Regions from separate parts of the Paenibacillus puldeungensis genome, predicted to be linked through region 2. Evidence: riboswitches for the same ligand, from Rfam matches in the RefSeq annotation. Region 2 holds a riboswitch; each other region holds the start of a gene.
The links. A riboswitch is a leader RNA that binds a small molecule or an ion and turns the genes downstream of it on or off. The one in region 2 is predicted to bind cyclic di-AMP.
Positions count from the first base shown of each region.

Region 1 (3,274 bases), on a different contig from region 2:
CTCTGAAACGTTTAAATTCCGAGGGGATTCTGAGATTAAGCAGGTGGCCCTAACTTTTGACGATGTGCCTGATCCCAGATTCACACCTCAAATTTTAGAAGCTCTGCGAAAGGAAGGGGTGAAGGCGACCTTTTTCATCGTTGGTAGTCGAGCTAAGAAGTTTCCCACACTTGTAAAACGAATCCACTCCGAAGGACATCTTATAGGGAATCACTCCTTTAGCCACCCTGCTTTCAAGAAACGTTCGTTGAAACAGTTTCAAAATGAAATCTTGCGCACGGAAAAAGTTATACAGCGCACCGTTGGCTATAGGCCAAAGCTGATCCGTCCACCTTACGGTGAGATAAAGGAAGAACAGGTCAAATGGCTTAAGAAAAACGGATATATGATCGTCAATTGGGACGTGGATTCTTTGGATTGGAAAGGTCTTAGCAAAGAAAAGGTTAAGCGAAATGTCTTATCTTCCGTTGGCCCCGGCTCCATCGTTCTCCACCATGGCGGCGGAGGGGTAGGCTCTGACTTGACAGGAACGGTCAAGGCATTGCCGGAAATTATCCGTTTTCTCAAAGCCAGCGGCTACAGCTTTGTCGATTTGACCGAGCTACTGCATACCGTCAAATACCGATAACTATAAAAATAAAGGGCTCTCCCTTTAAGGAAAGCCCTTTTATTTTTAAACTAGTTTAAAATATAAAGTGTTACGTCCTGATAGCCGAAATGAGCTACCGCTTTTTGGCTACCGGGGATAAAAATATCGATACGCCGGCCTTTTATTGCTCCGCCCTGGTCGCTAGCTGTCGCCACAAATGCCTGCTTCGGAAGTCCTGAATGGCTGTGACCAGTAACGAGCACCTTGGTGCCCATAGGAATCACTTTCGGATCGACCGCGATCGTACCCAGCTTTAGAGGCTTACCGAAATAGTCGACAGCTCCCCATTTTCCGTTCTCACTTTCGGCTGCGGAATAAGCGCTCGCTTTTACCTGCAGTGTGCTACTGTAATTAAACGTCTTGCCCCACGCCTCAACCATATTTTCGGCAGATATTACGCTAAGTGGCGATACAGCTGCTTTTGCAGCCTCTATGGTTTCAATCTTAGCAGGCCCGGCTGTGGATAAGGCACGAAGTTCCTTCCCAGGGATAGTGATGTCCATCCCTTCGTAAATATTCGTTGGATTAACATCCTTATTCGCATTCATCAACTGCACAAGATTCACTCCGTACTTCTGGGCCAATTCGTAGAAGGTGTCTCCCTCCTTAGCCTTATGTACTGTGTCCGCATATACGGGTGCCGTCTGAAGAACCATTGCAATACTTGCGGCTGCGACCGCTGATTTTAAAACCTTAGACCAAATACGTTGTTTCAACATGATGCCCTCCTTTGCGATCGCCTGCGGAGTTAGTTGTCGGATTCGGGAAAAAGGATTGTCCCCGGCGCTTAAGTAAGCGCTTCACCCCAAGAAAACATCGATAGCCATCAATAGCCATCTGTCTTCATAAATCGTCCCCCGCACCTGCTTGGAGCAGGTTTCGGCCTTTTGAATATATCACAATTTTGTTACCAATTGAACGTGAAAATATTCCCAACTAAAAATAAGGCCGACGCAACGCGCCTTTCTCAAGCCTAGAAGTAAACATATTGTTATCTATTTAGTTGATCCTGTCATCAAAATTAAAAACCGCCCAGATCAACCGGACGGTCCTTAAATAGCGAGATATTATAGCACTTTTCCTAAAAAATCCTGTGTCCGCTGATGCTGTGGCGAACCAAATACTTGCTGTGGTGTTCCTTGCTCGACGATAACGCCTTGGTCCATGAACAAGATTCGATCTCCTACCTCGCGGGCAAAGCCCATCTCATGGGTTACGATTACCATCGTCATACCGCGCTCAGCCAGCTTTTTCATAACGTCAAGCACCTCACCGACCATCTCGGGGTCAAGTGCAGACGTAGGTTCATCAAACAGCATCACATGCGGTTCCATGGCTAACGCCCGGGCAATGGCAATCCGCTGCTTCTGACCGCCGGACAGCTGGGATGGATATGCGTCCCGCTTGTCTTCAAGACCGACTGTGCGCAGCAAATCCATAGCTATTGCTTCCGCTTTGCTCTTATCCATCTTCTTCACGCGAATCGGCGCTAAGGTGATGTTATCGATTACCGTTTTGTGCGGGAACAAATTAAATTGCTGGAACACCATCCCCATCTTTTCACGGGTCTTATTAATGTTGTGCCCCTTTCCTGTAATGGACTCGCCCTCAAACTTAATTTCACCTTGGGTCGGCTCTTCTAGCAGGTTCAAGCAGCGCAGAAAAGTACTTTTCCCCGAACCACTAGGGCCAATGACTACGACGACTTCCCCTTTAGAGATTTCCAAGTCAATGCCCTTCAAAATATGCAGCGAACCGAATTTTTTATGCAAATCATTAACGATGATCACTGGTCTTCAACTTCCTTTCGAATATACCTAATATACGGGATAAGGTAAATGTCAGGATAAAGTACATAACCGCTACGATTAAGTATGGTGTCATCCCGTTATACGTAATACCGACAATCGCACCGGATTGGAAAATGAGCTCGGTGATCCCGATGATCGAAACGATAGACGATTCCTTGATAATCGTTACGAACTCATTGCCGATCGCTGGAAGCACTGTCTTAACCGCTTGTGGAATAATTATAAACCGTAAAGCCATTCCACGCGTCATCCCCAAAGAACGCGCCGCCTCTCCTTGTCCGCGGTCAACGCCTTGAATTCCTGCCCTGAAAATTTCTGCCAAATAAGCGGAACTGTTAATCGATAACGTAATCGCACCGGATTCAATCGGGGAAAAACTAATTCCGATTGTAGGAAAACCGTAGTGAATAATAAATAACTGCACAAGCATTGGAGTACCACGCAGAAATTCTACCCACGCGTGACCTATAAAACGGACAATCCCCCAGGAAGACATACGGATCAACGCAACAATCATCCCTAGAATAAAGCCACAAAATACCCCGATGGCTGCGAGCAAAAGGGTATATTGCAAACCGGTTAGAAAATAGCTCCGATATTCGATAAACATATCAATGAGATTCATAAAGCGATCATTCCTCCTATTTTACCTAAAAACCTAAAACAAAAAAATAGAAAATAGCGAATGAGCTCCGCTATTTTCTGCAGATCGATCCGTTACTTATTTTTCGGCAAGTGCGCTCGCATCGGCCACAAATTTATCGATGCTTCCGCTTGAAATCAGGCGATCCAGCGTCTTGTTGACTTGATCCAG
Region 1 is NZ_JBHTLM010000003.1:77,428-80,701, reverse strand. It holds gene ACFQ3W_RS05285 (polysaccharide deacetylase family protein) at 1-628, shown strand, start outside; gene ACFQ3W_RS05280 (3D domain-containing protein) at 679-1,368, opposite strand; cyclic di-AMP (ydaO/yuaA leader) riboswitch at 1,372-1,544, opposite strand; gene ACFQ3W_RS05275 (amino acid ABC transporter ATP-binding protein) at 1,717-2,439, opposite strand; gene ACFQ3W_RS05270 (amino acid ABC transporter permease) at 2,426-3,085, opposite strand; gene ACFQ3W_RS05265 (transporter substrate-binding domain-containing protein) at 3,182-3,274, opposite strand, start outside.
Region 1: it holds a riboswitch for cyclic di-AMP, as region 2 does, so the genes downstream of both, ACFQ3W_RS05280 (3D domain-containing protein) here and ACFQ3W_RS24055 (C40 family peptidase) in region 2, are expected to answer to the same signal.

Region 2 (3,274 bases):
ACGTTTTCCATTATAACGGAACATGCCGTCAGATCATAGCCTTTGTGTCAAAATAAGGAACGATTTTAGCCCATAATTCACAAAAATTGTATTAAAAATCATAGACGCTACGATAACGTTGCTATTAGCTTTTCTGGTTAGTCAAACTATTTTTGGTACACCATGCAGTAAAAAGGTTTAGAAATGCCTCCGGGAGTCATTTTCTCGTATAGATCAGTGATCATAAAACCTGCTTTTTGGTAAGCGCGGATCGCTCGTGTATTCCAGGTCAACACTTCGAGGTCTATTTCATTGTCAGGCGTTCGGTGCAGCGCTTCCTCGACGATAGCTTGCACAAAATCCTTACCCCACCCATAGCCACAAAGCTCAGGCTTCATCCCGATGCCAAGCCGGGTAACGCCCTCCAGAGGGAAATATTGAGCAAATCCGGCGAGAATATCATTCTCATCCACTACGGACACATATTGCTCCGATCTTATTACGGGATTGCCGAATTCTACGTCGAGCGCTTTCATTTGTTCCCACGGGAGCCAACTATAGATATCATAAGGAGAGTGATAGCGCCAGGTGCAAATTTCCGCGCCGTGGGATTCCTCCATGGGCACGATGTGAAACGTTAGAGTCGGTTTATTCATTTTTCTCCTCCTTTGACCAGTAGGAATACGATGATACAACCGCTGGTTTCCTTAACCTCACTGTAACGGGTATTACCCCTATTGTAAAGGTTTGGAAAGAGAGGACTAACAAGGATTTAGGTTAAATACCGTAAGTTTCCAGCAACCTTTCTAAGCCCTTCTGCGTTATATAGTCGGAGCTGATAAAAAAAGAAGCCACAAGCGATTCCAAAGGAGAATCACCTTGCGGCTTTCGGTTCATGAGTAGGTCCATTTATTCAAGAAATTACAGCTCCGATGCATAGACGGAATATCCGTATTTGCTCAGAACACGTTTAGCACCAGCGTAGCGTATCTTATAATATTTGCTATTTAGCTTATCGATTCGGATCCCTTTGGAGGCCGAGGCGTGTGCAAACTCTCCGTCTCCGACATAAATACCTACATGCGATATTTTTCCTTTGCCCTGCGTTTTAAAGAAGACGAGATCGCCTGCTTTCAGCTGGCTTTTGGATATTGTGGTTCCTTGCTTGAACTGGGCAGTCGATACGCGTGGGAGCTTGATCCCCATTTTACTAAACACATATCTGGTAAATCCGGAGCAATCAAATCCTGAAGTACTGGTTCCACCCCACTTGTAAGGCGTTCCATACACGGAATCGACGATACTGCTTAATGGTGTTGATGAAGCGTGCGCAGAACCGCTACCGGCTCCCATACTGAATAAAATAGCCAAACTCGTTACCGCTGCTGTCAAAGTCTTTCTCAAGATGTCAAACTCCTTCCAAGGCCTGCGAGGTTAGCTTAAGGGTTCGGTTGAAGGTTCCCTATGATCCCTCTGAAGCAAGATCAATTCACCCTGGTGTATGGTTCCCCCGTTCCCCGGGTGCGTAGGAATTCGGCAGTTTCGTGTAGTATGCACCCCAAAACGACGTCGCTAACACTAATTACAAAGTTGTTACTATTTACTCTGGTTATTTTACCAGGGTCGTCCAGAATTGACAAGGCAAAATAATATTTATGCAGAAAAAGGAAATTCTTGTCCTCGTTTCAAATATCGAAAAACCGGTTAACGTATTTTAAATAATAAAAAAATATAACGAAAAAACCCGCAGGGACGATTGTTGTAATCATCTCTACGGGCTTTATGTAGGTGTTACTTTTACTCTACGTTATCTTGATCTCCGCCGTCTGTAGCCACGTCTTCGTATTTGTCGGTACTCATAATTCTTTTAGCACCAACATAACGTTCAACGTAATACTTGTCACTGAGATTGCTGATCACTACGCCTTTCGAAGAAGAGGCATGTGCAAATTTACCATCGCCGACGAATACACCAACATGGGAAACGCCTTTGCCGGAAGTATTAAAGAATACCAGATCGCCAGCAATCAACTCATCTTTGGATACGGCAGTTCCCATTTTATATTGAGAGCCGGATTGGTGAGGAAGTTTAATACCGAGATGAGAAAATACATACTTCGTAAATCCAGAGCAGTCGAACCCGGATGTACTCGTTCCGCCGGAAACATAATCGGTACCAATTGCTGAGCTAACGACATTGTCCAATTTAGAATCCGCGAAAACGCTACCAGTTCCGATGGTGAAAAGCAAGGCAAAACTTACTGCAGCTACGGTTAAACGCTTTTTCAAGAAGTTATGCTCCTTCCAATGCCTACGAGGTTAGCTTAAGGATTCGGTTGAAGGTCCCCTATGATCCCTCTATTACGAGATCAATTCACCCAAAGTGGTTCCCCCGTTTCCCCCGGTGTAGGGAATTCGGCTCTGATTTCACACCTGAAATTAAGTATTCGACACCCAATGCTAAATTCCTGCTAAAGGTGACAAAATTAATTACAAAACTGTTACTGAATTTGTGTTGCTGTTATTGTAACAAAGCCAGGTATCTTTTGGCAATGGTTAATTTACAAGATTTTGAGACCAAAATATAACACAAGGCCCCCGCAAATTAGCGAAGGCCTTGTGTTTATTAGGATTGGAAATGATGAAAAAAAATTAACTATTTTGTGTCTTTGCTTGCCAAAGTTGATATTGAGAGGTTACTCGCCAAATTTTAAAGGTACTTCGAAAGAGAGGATAGGTCTGTTGAAGAATTAATGCGAGCATTCCGGTCCAGAACCATGAGGCCGCACCAAACAGCAGAAAGAGAAGAAGACCGAAGGCGCAAAGAAGGAGTGAAATTCCGATTCCCTCAAGAATATGCTTAAAACAGAGAATTAAAGAGTTCCAGATTCCGGATTTAAACAAATAGCCGAACTGGGCGAAAAGCAGGGACTGGCGGACTACCCAGCCATAAGTGAGCCACCCCAAAATGTATGCAAGGGCAATGAGCCATGGAGTGGCACTGCTGTTAGTGCTCAGAATTTTTGGCCAAAGGGACGTTAATCCAGGTACTACCCAAAGGGCCGGTAACAAAATCAAGACGAGCTCGATCAAGTAGAACAGTGAAACAGGTTTCCACCATTTTTTCATCCCTTGGAAGAGGGGAAGGCCGTTCGCCCGGCTCTCCGCAGGAACAAGCCCGTAGAGAATCCCGGCCTGGAAAAGAGGGGTTAGCAGCAGGCGAAGTATAGCCATCCCAATCAAAAGCCCGAGGTAAAGACGAATTTCCGGGCTGCTACTCAAATTAATCTCCCCC
Region 2 is NZ_JBHTLM010000029.1:20,832-24,105, forward strand. It holds gene ACFQ3W_RS24050 (GNAT family N-acetyltransferase) at 147-635, opposite strand; gene ACFQ3W_RS24055 (C40 family peptidase) at 901-1,383, opposite strand; cyclic di-AMP (ydaO/yuaA leader) riboswitch at 1,388-1,528, opposite strand; gene ACFQ3W_RS24060 (C40 family peptidase) at 1,777-2,268, opposite strand; cyclic di-AMP (ydaO/yuaA leader) riboswitch at 2,273-2,410, opposite strand; gene ACFQ3W_RS24065 (hypothetical protein) at 2,632-3,274, opposite strand, start outside.

Region 3 (3,274 bases), on a different contig from region 2:
CGATGTATATTCGTACAGCACCTGCGAGATGCCGTGGAAGCCGGGATTCGATATTGCCCCCTGGCCGAGATCGGTCAGGAAGGCGATTGCCGTCGGCGCCAGAATAATGAACGGATGCACCAGAATCGCAATCGCGATCAGCTTCATCTCACGCGGCTCAATCTTGCGGCCAAGGAACTCCGGCGTGCGGCCGACCATCAGTCCGCAGATGAATACGGCGAGTATGGCATACATCAGCATATTGACCAGTCCGACGCCTTTTCCGCCGAATACGACGTTCAGCATCATCTCCGCCAGCGGCACCAGACCGCCGAGCGGGGTCAGCGTATCGTGCATATTGTTGACCGTGCCGGTCGTCGCTGCCGTCGTCACGGTAGTGAACAGCGCAGATTGGGCAATGCCGAAGCGTACCTCTTTCCCCTCCATGCTGCCCTGTGAAGCATCGATACCAAACGCGTTCAGCGCCGGATTGCCGCTCTTCTCGGCTGTATAGACAACGGTAAGGAATACGAGGAACAAAACCATCATCGCCGAGAATATAACCCACCCCTGCTTGCGGCTCTTTGCGAATCTGCCGTACATAAAAGGCAGCGCCGCGGGCAACGACCACATCGACAGGATCTCGATCACATTGGTCAGCGGGCTCGGATTCTCAAACGGATGCGCCGAGTTGGCACCCATGAAGCCGCCGCCGTTGGTACCCAAATGCTTGATCGACTCCAGCGAGGCGATAGGCCCGATGGCGATATGCTGCGTCGTACCCTGCAGCGTCGTTACCGTCAGCGTAGGATCAAGCGTCTGCGGTACCTGCAGCGCGACCAGCACGAGCGTGACGATCACCGCCAGCGGAAAAAAAATCCGCGTATGCGCCTTGACGAAATCCTCAAAGAAGTTACCCAGCGTCTTGCCCTTGCTTGTAATGCCCCGGACAAACGCGACCGCTACCGAGAAGCCGGTAGCTGCTGACGTAAACATCATCATCATGATCACGGCCATTTGAGTGAAATAGGTCAGCCCTGTCTCGCCGCTGTAATGCTGCAGGTTTGTGTTCGTAATGAAGCTTATAACCGTGTTCAGCACCAGCGTTGGCTCCATATTGCCGGTATCGTTCGGATTAAGCGGCAAGCCGCTCTGCACCCGCAGCAGCAAGTAACTTACCGCGACGAGTACGAAGTTGGTTGCGATAAAGCTAACCGCGTACCGCTTCCAGCTCATGCCCGCGCGATTCTTCAACCCGATGATCGCATAGATAGGCTTCTCGGCCCACCCAAATATTTTATCCGTACGATTAGGTTCGTTAGAGAAGACGTGATACAAATAATTCCCGAGCGGTTTGGCAATCAGCATCAAGATGCCGATCACAATTACAATTTGAAATATATCCATGACCGTTCCTCCCACTAAAAAAACTCATTAAAACTTTTCCGGATGAAGCAAGGCATAGATCAGGTAGATCAGCAATGCAAGCGTGAAAATCAACACGATTGTCATTCGCGTTCGCCTCCCGCATCCTCTATCGTTCTTCCGCACCAAACGACAAACCCGATCACAAGCGCGAAGGCTGCGGTCAACGTTAGTATCATCCCAATATCCAGCATCACGACACTCCTCCAATAGTTAATCAGTCAGATCGCTGAGTAGAAACCCGACTTCCCCGTTTTTTGTGTATACCACATAGGAAGCACCGAGTTTTTTATAAATCGCCTCGGGATGCCACGTGGTCGTCACAACAGTTGTCGCTTTGCAGGAAAACCGGGCAACAAACTGCAAATACTGGCAGCTCAACGGTAGACTGGACTCAAAAATGAAAACTCGCCCGATCGGAAATACAGGCATCTCCCCTGCCTTATTACGGGTAGTACTTACACGCAAAATCTCATTTACTCCGATTTCCCTCAGCAGCTTTTCTTCCCTTTTGTTATTGGTTAAGGCTGCTACCGGAACGTTTTGATGCATAAGCAACCGAATGAAGTTTCTCCCCGCTTTATTTGAAGCGGCCACTAAAATACGGCTTTTCTCCATGCGCTCCTCCTCCTAATCAAGGAAAAAGGCAACAAAAAAGAAGCTTTGGAAAAGAGGAACCTTTTCCGCGGCTTCTTGATCATGACGCAGTCATCCTGATCGGCTCGCGACAAATGTTGCCTCTCCAATACGCTTACGAGGTTAGCTGACGGATTCGGGCGTGAGAGTCGCCCTACACCCTGCACCGAAAGTGCCTGGTGATTCACCCCATGAAGCCGATTGCGGCTTCCATTGGTTCCCCCGTTCCTTAACATCAAGGACTCAGCGTTTATAAATCATTATTTATAAAAATCAATTACAAGCGGTTGATTCATCCTCTCCCTCAAAAAAACATGCTTCGTTTCGCCTGCGGGTTAGCTGACGGCTTCGGGCGGTGAGAGACGCCCTATCTTCGGTTTAAATGATTCATGAGCGAAGAAATCCGTCCCAAACAGTTCTGATCAACTTGCTCTCACACACAAGCTTTCAGTCCGTTTACTCCCCCGTTTTTGATCGGCACCCCAATTCAGAATCGAATAGCAATTCAACTCATGGACCGTATCTTACTCTTCGGAATTTTTTTTGTAAAACGTCACAGTTCGAATATTCGTTGAAATATGGAATATTAAGATTAAGTTAGCGTTATCAAAACGGAGAATCTTCAATTTTCTCTCAAATACTCATGATTATAGGACTTTTCACGCATTTTTATGGAATTTTTACACCTATAACCGGTTTATTTTATTTCTTTTTTACATTACCCTAAACTTATAGTAGGAACGGATACATGACAGACAGGAAGGGGTAAAAATGCACAAAATGCACAAGCTGAAAACGATCTGGATGCCTTATGTAAGCATCACACTGCTCATCGCTTGCATGACCGTCGCAATGCATCCATTCGGTCTTGCTTTTGATTTAGTCAATGTAGCGCTTCTTTTTTTGCTACCTGTACTTCTAAGCGCCGCCTTTTGGGGACTACGTCCTGCTTTGTACGCAGCCGTTTTGGGGGTTCTGGCTTTCGATTTCTTCTTCGTTTCTCCCTTTCTGAGTTTCGGTATAACGGACTTGCGCTATTTAATTTCATTCGGCGTTTATTTGGCAGTCGCCACGTTAACGGCCAGCCTGGCGGTAAAGCTGAAACGGCAACTGCTCTACTCCAAGCAGAGGGAGGCGCACACAGCCGTACTTTATGAGCTCAGCCAGCAGATGAGCAATATTACAGACATTCACTCCTTGTTAGACAATGTCTCCCGGCAAGTTTCACAAACCA
Region 3 is NZ_JBHTLM010000009.1:28,944-32,217, reverse strand. It holds gene kdpA (potassium-transporting ATPase subunit KdpA) at 1-1,386, opposite strand, end outside; gene kdpF (K(+)-transporting ATPase subunit F) at 1,414-1,491, opposite strand; gene ACFQ3W_RS13670 (hypothetical protein) at 1,618-2,022, opposite strand; cyclic di-AMP (ydaO/yuaA leader) riboswitch at 2,138-2,299, opposite strand; gene ACFQ3W_RS13665 (ATP-binding protein) at 2,812-3,274, shown strand, end outside.
Region 3: it holds a riboswitch for cyclic di-AMP, as region 2 does, so the genes downstream of both, ACFQ3W_RS13670 (hypothetical protein) here and ACFQ3W_RS24055 (C40 family peptidase) in region 2, are expected to answer to the same signal.